2 regions of the Plantibacter sp. ME-Dv--P-095 genome follow, and region 2 is predicted to be linked to the other one. Evidence: predicted binding sites of a transcription regulator. Region 2 holds the regulator's gene; the other holds the start of a gene.
What was found. The regulator LexA, encoded in region 2, represses DNA repair genes until DNA is damaged. The targets are predictions, from matches to a motif close to TCGAACANNTGTTCGA.
Positions count from the first base shown of each region.

Region 1 (6,381 bases), on a different contig from region 2:
GAGCGCTCCGGCGATGAGGAGCTGGAACCAGGACTCGCGCAGCAGGATGAACCCGGTCACGCAGCCGAGGAGCGCGATGACGAGGAACGAGAACGTGAGGATGTAGAACATGCGGTGGCGGCGCAGCAGTCCCGCTTCACGAACCGTCTTCAACAGCGACGAGTATGAGCTGGTGACGTTCGCAGCGCCGGGCTTGCGGGGGCTCGTGGCACGAACCGGGCCGAGGATGGCTTCAGTTGACATGGGCACTCCGGAGGAATCGTGTCGACTTCCCAGCCGGGGGCGATGAGCGGACGCTCGGTCGAGCGGAAGCTCTGCAGATGGCCTCAGCCTACGGTCGACGGCTGGGGAATCACCTCACATCTCGGTATCCGCACAGGTTCCCCACGTCGAGACGGGCGATCCGGGGAAAAGTCGCAGAATTCGTCAATCCGTTACCTGTTTGAGTTCCACTTGTGCGCCCTCATGGGCTAACGTGGATCGAAGTTGTTGTGTTGCGCAGGTATTTCAAGCCGCGTTTCCACCGATGGATACGCTGCTTTTCTGAGGAGCGAGCAAAGAACACCGCGACGAACGGTCCCGAAAGTCGGGAACGGTCACTCATGAAAGAGGAAATACATGTCAACTGGAACTGTGAAGTGGTTCAACGCCGAAAAGGGCTTCGGCTTCATCACCCCTGACGACGGCAGCGCCGACGTCTTCGCACACTTCTCCGCCATCGCGACGAGCGGCTACCGCTCGCTCGAGGAGAACCAGAAGGTCGAGTTCGAGACCAACCAGGGCCCCAAGGGCCTGCAGGCTGAGAACATCCGCCCCCTCTGATTCTCTGATCAGTCGGAGCTGACGATCCGAGTGGCCGGTCTTTCCAGCCCTCGCGTCTGAGACACCGAGAACCGCCCCTGACGTTCGCGTCAGGGGCGGTTCTGTGTTTCCAGGGGGGGTACGTGACCGGATGTCGACCGCGCCGTCGCCCGATCGCGCCGACGGCCCGATGTCGCGAGCGAGTGGTCAGTCCTGGACCGGGACGATGAGCTCGGGCCCGTCACCCTGCAACGGTGCGACACGGTGGAACACCAGTTGCTCCGCGACGTCGGTCGCAGCGAGCACCATCTCGTCGACCTCGTCCTGATCCGCCTCATGGTGCGGGTCGAGCCATTCGTCCCAGCACTCCGGAGGGAGGGTCACGGGCGTCCGCGGGTGCAGCCCCTGCAACGACCCGACGGCCGGGCGGGTGAGGATGGTCGCACTTAGCACCCATCGCCGCGGATCGTCGTCCGAGAGCGAGCGGTCCCGCCACCACGAGTAGAGTCCGGCGAAGACGATCGGCTCACCGCCGGCCGTCTGTACGTAGTAGGGCGTCTTCACCGTTCCCTCGGTGTGCCATTCGTAGTATCCGGCGGCGGGGATGAGCGCACGGCGTCGCTTGAGCGAATCCGCGAAGGTGGGCTTCGTGGTGATCTCCTCCGAGCGCGCGTTGAAGGTCGGGTACTGGCTCTTCAGCTCCGTGGCGAACGCCGGCACGAGCGACCATCGTGCGGATTCGAGACGCCGGACCGCCGGCTCCGTCTTCGCCGAGTCGAGGATGATCGGGATCTGCTCCGTCGGGCGCACGTTGTACGAGGGCCCGGGCAGCTCGGCAGCCGCATGGTCGATGTCGAAGAGCTCGATCAGCTCTTCGGTGGATTCGGTCACGACGAAACGTCCGCACATGGGCCCAGCGTACCGGCCACCGATGACACACCACGCCGCGTGTCGGTGGTCTCGGGGACCATGGTCCCACTGAGCGTCATCCGTCGGTGAACCCGGGTCGACCCGGTTGACTTGTTCGAAGACATGTTCGAATATTGACCCATGGCCCTCCACGCACTCGTCGACTCCCCCGTCAGGGCGGACACCGCGACCGAGCTGCACGAGCTCCAGGGCCGCATCAAGCGGATGCAAGGGACACGACTCGACACCAGGTCGCTGCCGACCGCCCCGGAACTCTCGCGACTCCTTCCCGGGGGCGCACTCCAGGCCGGCGGGAGCTACTCGGTCCTCGGTTCCACGGCACTCGCCATGTCCCTCATGGCCGGTCCATCCGCGGCCGGCACCTGGTGCGCCGTCATCGGCCTTCCAGCGTTCGGGATCGAAGCCGCGGCCTCCTCCGGGATCGATCTCGAGCGACTCGTCCTCGTCCCCCGGCCCGGGCCCGACTGGCTCACGGTCACCGCCGCCATGGCCGACGTCGCCGGGGTGCTCATCACGGCGCCCCCAGGCCGGATCGCGCCGAGCGACGCAGCACGGCTCGCCGCCCGGCTCCGCCAACGCGAGGCGGCACTCATCGTCCTCGGCTCCTGGCCGCAGAGCGACGCGACGCTCCGCGTGACCGAGAGCTCCTGGAGCGGCCTCGGCTCGGGTCACGGGCATCTCCTGCGTCGACGACTCACGGTCAGCTCGATGCTCGGGCAAGGTGGGGTCGGCAGGCCTCGCACCGCGCACCTCACCCTGCCCCTGGGGCCGCTCGACGACCGGGCCGAGCAGCCCTCCCGCACCAGGCTCGACGACGACACGGTCACCCGGCTCCCCATGGTGGTGAACCGATGACGATCGAGACGCCTGCCGAACTCGTCGAGCGCACGATGGTGCTCTGGTGTCCCGACTGGCCGATCGTGGCGGCGAGACTCTCCGGCACCCTGCCTCCGGACACCGCCGACGGTCCCCTCGCGCTGGTGGAGCACGGGGAGGTCCTCGCCTGCGACGCGATCGCTCGCCGAGCAGGAGTCCGGAGAGGGTTGCGCATCCGCGAGGCGGAGGCCCGGTGTCCGGAGCTGGTCACCGCAGACTACGACCCGGTCATCGACACCCGGGCGTTCGAACCGATCCTGCTCGGCATCGAAACACTCATGCCGGGCGTCCAGCCCTACCGCGCCGGGCTCTGCGCCATCCGCTCCAGAGGTCCGAGCCGCTACTACGGCGGCGAGTCGGCTGCGGCGGACGTCCTCCGCGCCTGCCTCGACGACCTCGGTGTGCCCGACGCCCGGATCGGTATCGCCGACGGCCCGTTCGCCGCAGAACAGGCGGCGCGGTCGACCGTGGTCCAGCAGGACGACTCCCGGATCCTGGTCATCCCACCGGGAGCGTCCTCGGCCTTCCTGGCCCCACTGCCGTTGACGACACTCGGACGCCCTGAACTCAGCACCCTGCTGCATCGACTCGGGATCAGCACCCTGGGAGCGTTCGGGTCGTTGCCCGCGACCGAGGTGCGCGACCGTTTCGGCGTCGACGGCGCCCGTGCCCACCGTCTCGCCGCCGGCGCGGACGCCAGGAGTGTCGTCCCCCGCGTCCCACCGACCGAGCTGAACGTCGCCGTCTCCTTCGAACCTCCGCTCGACCGCATCGATCAGCTCACCTTCGGGTTCCGGCAGTCCGCGGAGCGGTTCATCGCCGGATTGACCGCGGCAGGACTCGTGACCACCGCGATCACGATCAGCATGCGCAGCGAACGTGGCGAGCGCTCCACCCGGACCTGGTTGCATCCGCGTTGGTTCACCGCCGGTGACGTCCTCGACCGGGTGCGTTGGCAGCTGCAGGGCTCATCGAACATCGACCACGGACTCGCCTCCCCCGTCGAGCTCGTCGAGGTCGTCCCGGAGACCCTCGACGACGCTGCGGAACACGAGGAAGGTCTCTGGGGCAGTGGTCCGGACGAACGCATCCACAGCGGGCTCGCCCGGGTCCAGAGCATGCTCGGTCACGACGGTGTCCTGACTGCCGTGCCGTCCGGTGGGCGTCTCCTCCTCGACCGCCGCATCCTCGTCCCCTGGGGCAGTGTCCCGCCGGGTGGCGGGACCGCCGTGGCCGAACGTCGGAGCCGGCCGTGGCCCGGTACCATCCCCGGAGCAGCTCCCACGACCGTGTTCGACATCGCGGTTCCGGTCGAGGTGGTAGACGCGACGGGCAGAACGGTGGAGGTCGGCGAGCGCGGCACGCTGAGCGCACCACCCGCACGGTTCTCCGCCTTCTCCCACTGGCACGTCGTCGACGGTTGGGCCGGCCCCTGGAGCATCGACGAACGGTGGTGGGACGACGACGCCCACCGACACGTCCACCGTCTCCAGGTGGTGGACGACGAAGGCGACGCCTGGCTGCTCCTCCTGGAGGCGCAGCACTGGAGAGCCGAAGCACGGTACGACTGACCACATCCAGCCAGCACCCCAGCAGCATGACGAGAGGAACCCCATGGGATGGAACAATCCCCCGGTGTCGTGGTCGGAGTTCGAGCGTCGCCTGTCCGACGCGAGCCGGCCGGCCACCCTCCCGCTGGGGGCGGACGGCGGCGACAGCCCGGCCTGGTCCCGGAAGCGGGAGCCGTACGCCCCGGAGCCGCCCAAGCCTCGGCCGGCGTCGACGACGGTCCCGTACGCGGAACTCCACGCGCACTCGAGCTTCAGCTTCCTCGACGGTGCGAGCCCCCCGGAACGTCTCGTCGAGGAGGCCGCAGCACTCGGGCTGCACGCTCTCGCCCTCACCGATCACGACGGGTTCTACGGAGTCGTCCGCATGGCCGAGGCGGCTGAACGGTTCCCCGACCTCCGGACCGTCTACGGTGCGGAGCTGTCGATCGGACTCGACCGGCCGCAGAACGGCGTCCCGGATCCCGTCGGGCATCATCTGCTCCTGCTCGCCCGTCGGGCCGAGGGCTATCACCGCCTCGCCGGCGCGATCACGGACGCGCAGCTCGCCGAGGGCGCGGAGAAGGGACACCCGATCTACGACCTCGAGCGACTCGCCGCGTCCGTCGCGGGCTTCGTGACCGTCCTCACCGGATGCCGGAAGGGATTCGTCCGCACGGCATTGCGCGAACAGGGTATGGAGGCCGCGGCCGCCGCGATCGACCGACTCGTCGCGCTGTTCGGTCCGGAGCACGTCGTCGTGGAACTGAGCGACCACGGCCATCCGGAGGACTCGGCGGAGAACGACGCGCTCGCCGAGATCGCCGCCCTGCTCGACCTCACCGTCGTGGCGACCGGGAACGTCCACTACGCGACCCCTGATCAGCATCGGCTGCAGACCGCGTTGTCCGCCGTCAGAGCCCGTCGGAGTCTCGAGGAGCTCGACGGTTGGCTGCCTGCCGCCGGTGCCGCTCATCTCCGGAGCGGTGCCGAGATGGCGGCGCGGTTCGCGAGATACCCCGGGGCGGTCGCACGAAGCGTCGAACTCGCCGACGACCTCGCGTTCAGTCTGCGGGCCGTCCGCCCGAACCTCCCCCGCCAACGCGTCCCGGAGGGGCACACCCCGATGAGTTGGTTGCGGCACCTCGTCCTCGAAGCCGTCCCCGTGAAGTACCCGAACGCCACGCCGGAGCACCTCCGACGCATCGACCGCGAACTCGAGGTCATCGAGCAGAAGGACTTCCCCGGGTACTTCCTGATCGTGCACGACATCGTGAGCTTCGCCCGCAGCCGTGGCATCCTCTGTCAGGGCCGCGGCTCGGCCGCGAACTCGGCCGTCTGCTATCTGCTCGGGATCACCGCCGTCGACTCGATCTTCTACGAGTTGCCCTTCGAGCGGTTCCTCTCCAGCATGCGCGAGGAGGAGCCCGACATCGACGTCGACTTCGACTCGGACCGCCGCGAGGAGGCCATCCAGTACGTGTACGAGACCTACGGACGCCGCAACGCGGCCCAGGTCGCCAACGTCATCAGTTACCGGCCGAAGTTCGCCGTCCGGGACACGGCGAAGGCCCTCGGCTACAGCCCCGGCCAACAGGACGCCTGGTCCAAGCAGGTCGAGCGCTGGGGTGGTGTGATGTCGAGCACCGACCACGACATCCCGGACCGCGTCGTCGGCCTCGCTCAGGAGATGCTGACCCTGCCCCGGCATCTCGGCATCCACTCCGGCGGCATGGTGCTGACCGACCGCCCGGTCGGCGAGGTGTGCCCGATCGAACACGGTCGGATGGACGGCCGTACGGTCCTCCAATGGGACAAGGACGACTGCGCCTGGATGGGACTCGTGAAGTTCGACCTCCTGGGCCTCGGCATGTTGTCGGCCATCCAGTACTGCTTCGACCTCGTCGCCGAACACACCGGAGAGCGCTGGACGTTGGAGACCATCCCGAAGGACGAAGCGGGGGTCTACGACCAGCTCTGCCGGGCCGACACCATCGGCGTGTTCCAGGTGGAGAGCCGTGCACAGATGGGGATGCTCCCCCGGCTTCTCCCCCGACGGTTCTACGACCTGGTCATCGAGGTGGCCATGATCCGCCCGGGCCCGATCCAGGGTGGCGCCGTGCACCCCTACCTGCGACGGAAGACCGGCCAGGAACCCATCACCTACCTCCACCCGAGCCTCGAGCCGGTCCTCGAACGCACCCTCGGCGTCCCCCTGTTCCAGGAG
Region 1 is NZ_JARVSB010000004.1:246,763-253,143, reverse strand. It holds gene QRN26_RS06320 (fatty acid desaturase family protein) at 1-243, opposite strand, end outside; gene QRN26_RS06315 (cold-shock protein) at 619-822, shown strand; gene QRN26_RS06310 (SOS response-associated peptidase) at 1,009-1,710, opposite strand; gene imuA' (DnaE2-dependent mutagenesis accessory factor ImuA') at 1,852-2,586, shown strand; gene QRN26_RS06300 (DNA polymerase Y family protein) at 2,583-4,178, shown strand; gene QRN26_RS06295 (error-prone DNA polymerase) at 4,222-6,381, shown strand, end outside.
Region 1: the regulator LexA is predicted to act here: its motif matches at 1,826-1,841, upstream of imuA' (DnaE2-dependent mutagenesis accessory factor ImuA').

Region 2 (6,381 bases):
GAACCTCATCCCCTGGCAGCAACTCGCCGCACGGACGGGCGCCACCCTCCGTCATCTGCCCGTCGACGACGACGGCGTCCTCTCCACGGACCACGCCGCCGCCGTCATCGGCGAACGCACGCGGATCCTCGCCTTCGCGCACGTGTCGAACGTGACCGGCGCCCTCGCCCCCGTCGCGGAGCTCGTCGCCCTCGCCCAGCGCGTCGGCGCGCTCACGGTGCTCGACGCCTGCCAGTCGGTGCCGCACCTCCCGGTCGACGTCACGGCGCTCGGCGTCGACTTCCTGGTGTTCTCCGGCCACAAGATGCTGGGCCCGAACGGCATCGGAGCCCTCTGGGGCCGTCGTGCGTTGCTCGACGCGCTTCCCCCCTTCCTCACCGGCGGGTCGATGATCACGACCGTCACCCTCGAAGGTGCCGAGTTCCTGCCGGCGCCCCAGCGGTTCGAGGCCGGGACCCAGCCGGTCTCGCAGGCGATCGCCCTCGCGAGCGCGGTCCGGTTCCTGCAGGACGTCGGCATGGACCGCATCCACGCCACCGAGGCCGCGTACGGCCGCCGGCTCGCGGCCGGACTCGCCGCCGTCCCCGGGGTCCGTCTGATCGGCCCTCCTCCGGGCTCTCCCCGTGCCGGTCTCGCGAGTTTCGAGGTCGCGGGTGTGCACGCGCACGACGTCGGGCAGTTCTTCGACGATCGCGGGATCGCCGTGCGCGTGGGGCACCACTGCGCCCAGCCGCTGCACCGCAGGCTCGGCCTGACGGCTTCGACGCGCGCCAGCAGCTACCTCTACACGCTCGAGTCCGAGATCGACGCGTTCCTGGACGCCGCCGCACTCGTCGGTCCGTTCTTCGGAGTGGGCCGATGAGCGGTCTCGAGAGTCTGTACCAGGAGCTCATCCTCGACCACGCCCGACAGCGGCACGGGTTCGGGCTGCTGGACGCGCCCGCAGCCGAATCGCATCAGCTCAACCCCACCTGCGGCGACGAGGTGACCCTGCAGCTCCACCTCGAGTCCGACGGCAGCCTCCGGGCGATCGCCTGGGAAGGGCACGGCTGCTCGATCTCCCAGGCGTCAAGTTCCTGCCTGAGCGACCTCGCGCCCGGCCTCACCCCCGGCGAGCTGCAGACGCTCATCGACGAGTTCCGCACGGTCATCCGCTCGCGCGGCACCCTGCAGTTCGACGAGAAACGCTTCGGCGACGCCGCGGCGTTCGGAGGCGTCTCGCGCTACATCGCCCGCGTCAAGTGCGCGATGCTGCCCTGGGTCGCCGCGGAGGAGGCCGTCTCGCGGCTTCCGTGAACGGAGCCGGCGCGCGGGACACCCGCACGCCGGTCGAGGGCACTACGCCGGGCTGATGGCGGCCAACGCCTCCAGGAACGCGGTCGTCTCCGCCTCCGTACCGGCGGTGACCCGCAGGTGGTTCGGGATGCCGACGTCGCGGATGAGGACGCCCCTCGCCAGCAGCGCCTCGAAGGCGGCGTGGGGATCGGAGACACCGCCGAAGAGGACGAAGTTCGCGCCGCTCCGCTTCGGGTCGTAGCCGAGGCGCGTCAGTTCCACCACGAGGCGATCCCGCTGGGTGCGGATGTCGTCGACCATCGCCAGCATCTCGTCGGCGTGCCGCAACGCGGCGGTTGCGGCGGCCTGCGTCAGCGCACTCAGGTGATACGGCAGCCGCACGAGTCGGAGCGCGTCCACGACGGCCGGGTCTGCGGCCAGGTAGCCGAGCCGGACACCCGCGAAGGCGAACGCCTTGCTCATCGTCCGCGACACGATGAGGCGGGGCCGACCCTCGAGCAGGCGCAGGGCGCTCGCCTCGTCATCGTGGGCGAACTCCGCGTACGCCTCGTCGACGACGACCATGCCGCGCGACGCCTCGTACACCGCGGCGACGGTCTCGAGCGACAGCGGCGTGCCGGTCGGGTTGTTCGGCGAGCACAGGAACACGAGGTCGGGATCAGCCGCCTTCACCTGCCGGGCGGCCGTCTCTGGTGAGAGTTCGAACTCCGGGTCGCGTTCCGCCGGGATCCACGTCGTGCCGACGCCCGCTGCGAGCAACGGGTACATCGAATACGTCGGGACGAATCCGAGCAGCGAACGACCCGGTCCGCCGAACGCCTGCAGGATGTGCTGCAGGACCTCGTTCGAACCGTTGCCCGCCCAGATCTGCTCCGGCGCGACGCCGTGACCCAGATACCCGGCCAAGGCCTCCCTGAGGACCGTGAACTCGCGGTCCGGGTAGCGGTTGACGGTGAGGACGGCGGAGGCCAGGGAGGCGACGATGTCGTGCGCCACGGCCTCGGGGATGGGATGCGTGTTCTCGTTGACGTTCAGCGCCACGGGCACCTGCGCCTGGGGGGCCCCGTACGGGCGCTGTCCTCGGAGGTCGTCGCGGATGGGGAGGTCGTCGAGAGCAGTCACCCGACAATCGTAGCCAGTCGTACCCCGCCGTCGACGCGCTCAGGGCCACTCACGAGCAGCTCGCGCCTGCCTTACTCCGCTGCGTATCGCTGCGGGATGGCCAGACGCTGCCCGGGCTCGATGCCGGCGGTGCTCAGCTGGTTCAGGTTCATGATCTCCGCGATCACGTCGCGAGGGTCCGCATCCGGGGCGATGGACTCGGCGAGCTGCCAGAGCGACTCACCCGGGTCGACCGTGATGTAGCTGAACGTCGTACCCGCCGCTGCGGTGTTGGCTGCCGCGCCACCGGCTGACAAGCCGACGACCGCGACGCCGATCACGAGTGGGATGGCGGCGAGCGTGGTGAAGACGACCCGCCCGCGTCGCGTCAGACGGAGCCGACGCGCTGGCCGCGCGTCCGACGTCGGTGCCTGCGCGGTGCGCGTGGAAACCGTTGCGTGTGACCCGATCAGTGCTGCGCTCATGTCAACCCTCCAAGTGTGTGCTCATCGTGCGATGAGGACTCGTATCCGACCCTCGGCCGAGAGGGCCGGATACGAACCTGTGTTCCGAATATATCTTCGATTGTTCGAATACTCAACCCTGTGTTCGCACCTTCGCGCCGGGAAATCGACGACACGCTCGAACAGATGTTTGTCTGGTCGAGCTGGTGCGGATACAGTTTCGAGTGTTGGAAGCAGTACACCACCACCCACCGACATCGGTCACCGACAGCCGATCAGGGCAGGAGCGAAGATGGCAGCGAACACGGCGGGCGACGGCGCAAGGGAGCGTCAGGTCGGCGGCACTCGGCGGCGGAAGAGCCTCAGCGACAAGCAGCTGGCGATCCTCGACGTCATCCAGCGCTCTGTCTCGCAGCGGGGCTACCCGCCGAGCATGCGTGAGATCGGGGACGCCGTCGGGCTCGCCTCCCTCTCGAGCGTGACGCACCAACTCGGCCAGCTCGAACTGAGCGGGTACCTCCGGCGCGACCCCAACCGCCCCCGCGCCATCGAGGTCCTCATAGACCTCCCGAGCGCCGTGGAGGGCAGCGACCCCGACACTGCTCCCCCGGTCGGTGACGCGGCGATGGTGCCGCTCGTCGGGCGGATCGCGGCCGGCATCCCCATCACGGCCGAGCAGCAGGTCGAAGAGATCTTCCCCCTGCCACGCCAACTGGTCGGGAAGGGCAGTCTCTTCATGCTGAAGGTCGTCGGCGACTCCATGGTCGACGCCGCCATCTGCGACGGTGACTGGGTCGTCATCCGTGAACAGAAGACCGCGGAGAACGGTGAGATCGTCGCCGCCATGCTCGACGAGGAGGCGACGGTGAAGGTGTTCCGTCAGCGCGACGGTCACACCTGGCTCCTCCCCCGCAACTCGGCGTTCGAGCCCATCCTCGGCGACCACGCCGAGGTGCTGGGCAAGGTCGTCGCGGTACTCCGGACCGTCTGACGTCACCCCACTCGACGGACACGGGCCGGGACGATCAGACGGTCGCCCCGGCCCGTGTCCGTCTGTGCCGAGACGCTCGGTTCAGCGCTGCCGAACTCGGCCTGAGTGCGGCGCACAGTGAGGTGTTCCCAATCCCGCGCCCTGGTCCTACGCTGAACGCATGGACGCCGGCCCGAACGCTCGCGCCAGCCGGTCGTCCCGTCGCGTGGGCCTCCTGAGCGCGTCTTCGCTCCTCTGCCTCGCCATCCTGGCGGGATGCACGCCCGCACCCGACGGCACCTCGACGACGGCCGTTCCGACCGACGTCACCGTGCAGCTGGGTCAGAACCGCGATCAGTACGCCGGCCGTTCCGCGATCATCCGGATCGAGAACGGGAGCGAGGACGACCTCGTCATCGTCGGCCTGGAGGTCTCGGGGTCCGCCTTCACGGCGACCACCGACCGGGACCGGGCGTCGGCCGTGCCAGCGGGGCAGACGAAGGATCTGTCCGTCGAGCTTCCCCCGGCTGCCTGCGGCACGGCTGCGTCAGATCTTCGGGCCGACGTCACCCTGCACCTCGAGGACGGTGCTGTGATCGCGATCACGGCAGTGGCCGACCCCACCGCGGTCCTGCCCCGTCTGCACGGAGCCGAGTGCACCGTGGTGGGCGTCGAGCGCATCGCGGACGTCACCGCCGAGACCTCCGTGCGACTCGAGGGCTCCGGGCCGTCGACCGTCGCGGTCCTGACGATCAGCGTCACGCCCACCGGCCGGCGCGGACGCCTCGACCTGGTCGAGCTGCGGTCCACGGTGCTCCTCAAACCGGCACCCGACGCGTCGACGCCGACCGACGCTTCGGCGTGGCCGCTCGACCGCACCGTCGATGCGACCAGTGGTCCTCAGTCGATCGACGTCCGCATCGTTCCGACGCGATGCGACCCGCACGCCCTCGCGGAGGACAAGGTCGGGACACGCTTCCCGCTCGTGGTGCGCATCGACGGCGGACCGGAAGCGGTCATGACGCTTCCGTTGCCTGCAGCCACCGCGACCGCACTCAAGGACGCCGTCCGGATCCGCTGCGGCTGAATCCCAGCCGACACGGCGGACGGCCGGGCCTCAGGAGGTGACGGCCGGCGCCGGGAGGATCTCGGCGAACGGCGCGAGCGCGGCTGCGACCTCGGCACCGACGAGGGCGTGCACGATGGTCCCGCGCTCGTCGTAGTCCGTCGACAACACCTTGCCGCGTTCGTGCAGCAAGGTGACCAGGTCGCCTCGGTCGAACGGGACGAGCACGTTGACCTCGTTGCTCGGCGACGGGATCAGCGCTTCGATGCGCTCCATCAGTTCGTCGATCCCGACGCCCGTCCTCGCGGAGACGAACACGGCGTCCGGGACCAGACCGCGCAGGACGAGCAGCTGTCCGTCATCGACGAGGTCGGCCTTGTTGAACACGACCAGTTCCGGGATGTGGCGCGCGCCGACCTCACCGATCACGTCGCGGACGGTGGCGATCTGACCCGCCGGGTCGGGATGCGCGGCATCCACGACGTGCACGATGACGTCGCTGTCGGCGACCTCCTCGAGCGTCGACCGGAAGGCCTCGACCAGCTGGTGCGGCAGGTTGCGGACGAAGCCGACGGTGTCGGCGAGCGTGTACTCGCGCCCGTCGGCGGTCTCGTTGCGTCGGACGGTCGCGTCGAGCGTCGCGAACAGGGAGTTCTCGACGAGGACGCCGGCCTTCGTGATGCGGTTGAGCAGACTGGACTTCCCGGCGTTCGTGTACCCCGCGATCGCGACCGACGGCACGGTGTTGCGTCGTCGGTTCGCCCGCTTCGCCTCGCGCGCCGGCTTCATCGCGGTGATCGACTTGCGCAGCTTCGCCATGCGGGTGTGGATGCGCCGGCGGTCGAGCTCGATCTTCGTCTCACCCGGCCCCCTCGAGCCCATACCGGCGCCGGCACCACCGACCTGTCCACCGGCCTGACGGCTCATGGACTCACCCCAACCACGCAGGCGCGGGAGGAGGTACTCGAGTTGGGCCAGTTCGACCTGCGCCTTGCCCTCACGGCTCTTCGCGTGCTGGCTGAAGATGTCGAGGATGACGGCCGTGCGATCGATCACCTTGACGCCCACGGCGTCCTCGAGCGCTCGTCGCTGGCTCGGTGCGAGTTCGGTGTCGGCGATGACCGTGTCGGCGCCGAGCGCCTGCACGATCGCCTTCAGCTCCTGCGCCTTGCCGCGCCCGAGATAGGTGCTCGGGTCCGGGTGTGGCTTGCGCTGGAGCAATCCGTCGAGGACGACGGCCCCGGCGGTCTCGGCGAGAGCGGCGAGCTCGCGCAGCGAATTCTCCGCGTCGTGCAGTGCACCCTGCGGGTAGACACCGATGATCACGACGTTCTCGAGGCGGAGCTGGCGGTACTCGACCTCCGTGACATCCTCGAGCTCCGTCGAGAGCCCCGCGACGCGACGGAGGGCCTGGCGGTCCTCGCGGTCGAACTGCTCGCCGTCGTCGGACGAGCCACCCGTGGTGTCCGAGGTCTGCAGCGCGG
Region 2 is NZ_JARVSB010000009.1:30,496-36,876, forward strand. It holds gene QRN26_RS12315 (SufS family cysteine desulfurase) at 1-862, shown strand, start outside; gene sufU (Fe-S cluster assembly sulfur transfer protein SufU) at 859-1,296, shown strand; gene QRN26_RS12325 (histidinol-phosphate transaminase) at 1,339-2,418, opposite strand; gene QRN26_RS12330 (LysM peptidoglycan-binding domain-containing protein) at 2,490-2,882, opposite strand; gene lexA (transcriptional repressor LexA) at 3,154-3,852, shown strand; gene QRN26_RS12340 (hypothetical protein) at 4,013-4,918, shown strand; gene hflX (GTPase HflX) at 4,949-6,381, opposite strand, start outside.